Regions from separate parts of the Constrictibacter sp. MBR-5 genome, predicted to be linked through region 2. Evidence: predicted binding sites of a transcription regulator. Region 2 holds the regulator's gene; the other holds the start of a gene.
The links. Region 2 encodes LexA, which represses DNA repair genes until DNA is damaged. Its sites were predicted from a motif close to ATGTTCTANTTTGGTTC; they were not measured.
Positions count from the first base shown of each region.

Region 1: the regulator LexA is predicted to act here: its motif matches at 908-924, upstream of ABIE65_RS12560 (error-prone DNA polymerase).

Region 1 covers NZ_JBEPTK010000005.1:60,869-63,046, reverse strand. The annotation lists gene ABIE65_RS12560 (error-prone DNA polymerase) at 1-895, opposite strand, end outside; gene ABIE65_RS12555 (low affinity iron permease family protein) at 1,050-1,481, shown strand; gene ABIE65_RS12550 (alpha-hydroxy acid oxidase) at 1,492-2,178, opposite strand, start outside.
Region 2 covers NZ_JBEPTK010000004.1:369,747-371,924, forward strand. The annotation lists gene pdhA (pyruvate dehydrogenase (acetyl-transferring) E1 component subunit alpha) at 1-63, opposite strand, end outside; gene lexA (transcriptional repressor LexA) at 444-1,148, shown strand; gene ABIE65_RS11835 (ComEC/Rec2 family competence protein) at 1,142-2,178, opposite strand, start outside.

The DNA.
Region 1 (2,178 bases), on a different contig from region 2:
CCGGCACGCCCTCGGGATAGCGCCGGTGCGCCCCGGCCGCGACCTGCGCCTCCAGTTCGACCATCGGGTCGCGGCCGCCGGAGGTCTCCTCCGGATATTCGTAGCGCAGTTCGTCGAGGCTGAACCGGCAGCGCTCGGCGATCTCCACCGTGCGTGCCAGGGCCTCCTCGTGCCCTTCGAACAGGCGGGCCATCTCGGCCGGCGGCTTCATGTGCCGTTCCGCATGGGCCGAGAGACGGAAGCCGGCCTCGTCGACGGTGCAGCCTTCGCGGATGCAGGTCAGCACGTCCTGCAGCGGCCGGCGTGCCGGCACGTGATAATGGACGTCGTTGGTCGCCACCAGCGGCGTGCCGCAGGCCTCCGCCAGGGCCGCCAGCTCGGCGATCCGGGTCCGATCGTCGCCGCCATAGCGGAAGCTCGCGGCCAGATAGGCCCGTCCCGGAAAGGCTGCGCCCAGCCGGCGCAGGAAGGCCGGCAGGGCCGCATCGTCCGCCTGCCAGTCGTCGGGGGCCAGAGCGACGAAGATCTGACCTTCGCCGTGAGTGACCACATCGAGCCAGCCCAGGTGGCACTGCCCCTTCTTCGCCCGCCGCTTTCCCGCTGTCAGCATCTGCGTCATGCGCCCATAGGCGGCGCGGTCAACCGGGAAGCAGAGCAGGCTGTGCTCCTCGCCCTCCGTCAGGTCGAGCCGGCAGCCGACGACGAGGCGCACGCCGACACGCTTCGCCGCCACATGGGCGCGCACGATGCCGGCGACGGAGTTGCGATCGGTCACCGCCACCGCCGCCAGGCCGAGGGCACCCGCCGCGACCATCAGCTCGTCCGGGTGTGACGCCCCGCGCAGAAAGCTGAAATTGCTGGTGACCTGGAGTTCGGCATAGGCGGGAGAGGACATCGGAGAGCCAGAATGTTCTTTATTTGTTCCTTATACGCCGCCGCGGCACTGTCGTGGAGTCGGAAAGCCACAGATCGTTGTCCTGCCCGCCGCCCGCCGCCATCCTCGTCCCAGGCCGCCGCGACGGAACGAACGGCCGAATCGAGAGGCAGACATGCATCGCAACAGCAGATTCGCGCGTTTCGCCAGCGCCGTGGCGCACCTTGCGGGACGGCCGGTCACCTTCGCCGTCGCCGCCGGGCTGATGGTCGTCTGGGCCGCCCTGGGGCCCCTCGCGGGCTTCTCGGAAGTCTGGCAGCTGACCGTCAACACCGGCACGACGATCGTCACCTTCCTGATGGTCTTCGTCATCCAGAACACCCAGAACCGCGACAGCATGGCGGTGCAGATCAAGCTCGACGAACTGATCCGCGCCACGCGCAGCGCCCACAACGCCCTGCTCGATCTCGAGGAACTGTCCGAAGAGGAACTTATCGCGTTCCGGCAGCGCTACATGGAACTGGCGGAGCGGGCCCGGGTCGAAGCCATTCGCGGCGGTGACGGCGACGCGGACGTCGAGATCATCCTGCCCGAGCCCGCCCGCTGACGCGGCGCCCTCAAGCCGTATGCAGCACCGACCGGTCCACGTCGGCCAGCGTGCGGCATCCGGTCAGGGCCATCGCCACCTCCAGTTCCGTCCGCAGGATGTGCAGCACGTGCGCGACCCCGGCCGGCCCGGCGGCCGCCAGGGCGTGGACGTAGGGCCGGCCGACCAGGACCGCGGCGGCACCGAGCGCCAGGGCCTTGAGCACGTCCGTGCCCCGCCGCACCCCGCCGTCGAGCAGCAGCGGCACACGCCCGCCGACGGCCTCGGCGATCGGCGGCAGCAGGTCGATGGTGGCGGGCAGCGTGTCCAGCGTCCGGCCCCCATGGTTGGACACGACGATGCCGTCGATCCCGACGCCGATCGCCCGGACCGCATCCTCCAGCGCCGTCACGCCCTTCGCCAGAAGCGGCAGCCGCGTCAGGCCGCGCAGCCATTCCAGATCCTTCCACGTCGGCGCCAGCGCGGCGAGCGGCGTACCGAAGAACGGGCTGTCGCCGGCCCTGGCGGCATGTCCCGCCGGAGCCCGCATCCCCTGCAGATTGACGGCCGAGACGCCGGGCGGCAGGGCGAAGCCGGCGCGCTGTTCCACGTTCCGCACGCCGTTCACCGGCGCGTCGACGGTCACGACCAGCGCCCGGTAGCCCGCCGCCTCCGCCCGCCGCACCAATGCCTCGGTGAAGGCCCGGTCGGGCTGGAT
Region 2 (2,178 bases):
GTCTTCGCTGTCCTTGTCCGCGCGGGTCTTGCGACTGGCGGAGGCGGTGGTAGCTCGTGCCATGGCCTCTCCCCGCAAGCGCATGTCGGCCTGCGTAGCCTTCCAGAATGAGCTTATTTTGAGATCCTAAGTATCCCGAATTGCGGGAGGTTTCAACCGAGCCTCGGCAGGCGCTCCGTACCGCCCGCCGCGCGGGCGGGCGGCGCCACCGATGCGTCGCCTCTGCAGGTCGTGTGAGCGAGCCCACGCCCGCGGGTGTTTCGTATTGACGGAGAAGGGGAACTAAAATAGAACATACATCGTTGTCGTTTTGTTCTTGCCGCGCAATGTAAGGCGTTGCGCCCTCTCCCGCCGAGGGTGCAACTCGATCAGACCGACGACGTTAGGCTGACCGTCCGAGTTCTCCGCCTCGGGCTCTTTGCTGAACGACCGGAGCCGCAGGCATGCTGACCAGGAAACAGACCGAGCTGCTTCTCTTCATCAACGCCCGGCTGACCCGTGACGGCGTGTCACCCTCCTTCGAAGAGATGAAAGAAGCTCTCTCGCTGAAATCCAAGTCGGGCATCCACAGGCTGATCACCGGCCTCGAAGAGCGTGGCTTCATTCGACGCCTTCCCCACCGGGCCCGCGCGCTGGAAGTGTTGCGCCTGCCCGATTCTGCGGCGCGCAAGGGTGCCGGGCCGACGGCGGTGCCGGCGCCCGCCGACGGCGGTACGCTGATCCAGGGACCGTTCCGTGAGCGGCGGACGCCATCCAAGTCGATCGACGAGGGCGAGATTCCGCTCTACGGGCGGATCGCCGCCGGTACGCCGATCGAGGCGCTCCGCGACCCGACGAGCTATGTCGGCGTCCCGCACGGCATGCTTGGCCGCGGCAAGCACTATGCGCTTGAGGTCGCCGGCGACTCGATGATCGACGCCGGCATCTTCGACGGCGACACCGTCATCGTCGAGGAATGCGACACTGCCGATCCCGGAACGATCATCGTTGCGCTGATCGACCAGGAGGAGGTCACGCTGAAGCGCCTGCGGCGGCATAAAGGGTCGATCGCGCTCGAGGCGGCGAATCCGCGGTACGAGACCCGCATCTTCCCGCCCGATCGCGTCCAGGTGCAGGGACGGCTGGTCGCCCTGCTCCGCCGCTACTGATCGTCCGCGCTGGCGTCCGGATCGCCCGCCTGACCCGTCTTCGTCCAGGGCCGGTCGCCGCGCCGTCCCCGGACGGTTTCGACCGTGACGCCCGCCGGGCTCAGCCAGATCGCGTGGGCCCCTTCGCTACGCAGGTCGCGGTGCCGCAGAAGCCGCGGGCCATTGCACCGTCGCTTCGCGAGGCGTGAAGAGATCGGTGCCAGAAGCACGACCAGATCCGCGTTCACACAGTCGGTATCCATCGCATCCTCGTGACGGATGAAGGCGACCGTCCGGCCTGACCGCCTGTAGAGGCAGGCCGTGATGTCGCAACGCATCGCCCCGCTCTCCGACGCATGTTCGGGCCAAGCCTCCGCAACGTCCGCTCCGGTCTGCCGCATCCAATTCTCTCGCTCAAAGCCGGCGGCGCGAAGCGACGTGAGCAACAGCGTGTCGGCATCGCGGACCGCGACGAGGCGCCCATCCTGGGATAGCAGGATATCGGGCGGCGCGGCCAAAGACGCCATCGCGAGCCCGGCGACCACGGCCGGCAAACCTGCGAGGCGCCACCCCGTGCGCCAGAGGCACAGCCAGAGCCCGCCCACCGCAACCGCCGCCATCCCCGACGGTGGCATGATGACGCCGCGCAGGGCCGATCCGGGCCAGGAGGCCGTCTCCCTGGCCACCCAGGTGATCACGTCGAGCCCGACCGCCATCGCCCGCAACGGCAAGGCCTCTAGGCCGATCGGCATCGCGAGGAGCGCGACGATCCCGCACGGCATCACCCAGAGGCCGGTGACAGGCACAGCGACGAGGTTCGCCGCGACCGAATAGAGTGCCGCCTGATTAAAGTGATAGGCCGCAAATGGCGCCGTCGCCACGGCCGCCACCACCGACGTGAAGATGAGGCCCCCCGGATAGGACAGCCATCTCGAAGCCGGCGGCAGGCCTGCCGCCGCCCGCCGCTCGCGGCGCCGCTTCAGCGCCTCGTATGCCGCCACCAGCGTGACGACGGCGGCGAAGGAAAGCTGGAAACTCGGCCCGAGGACGG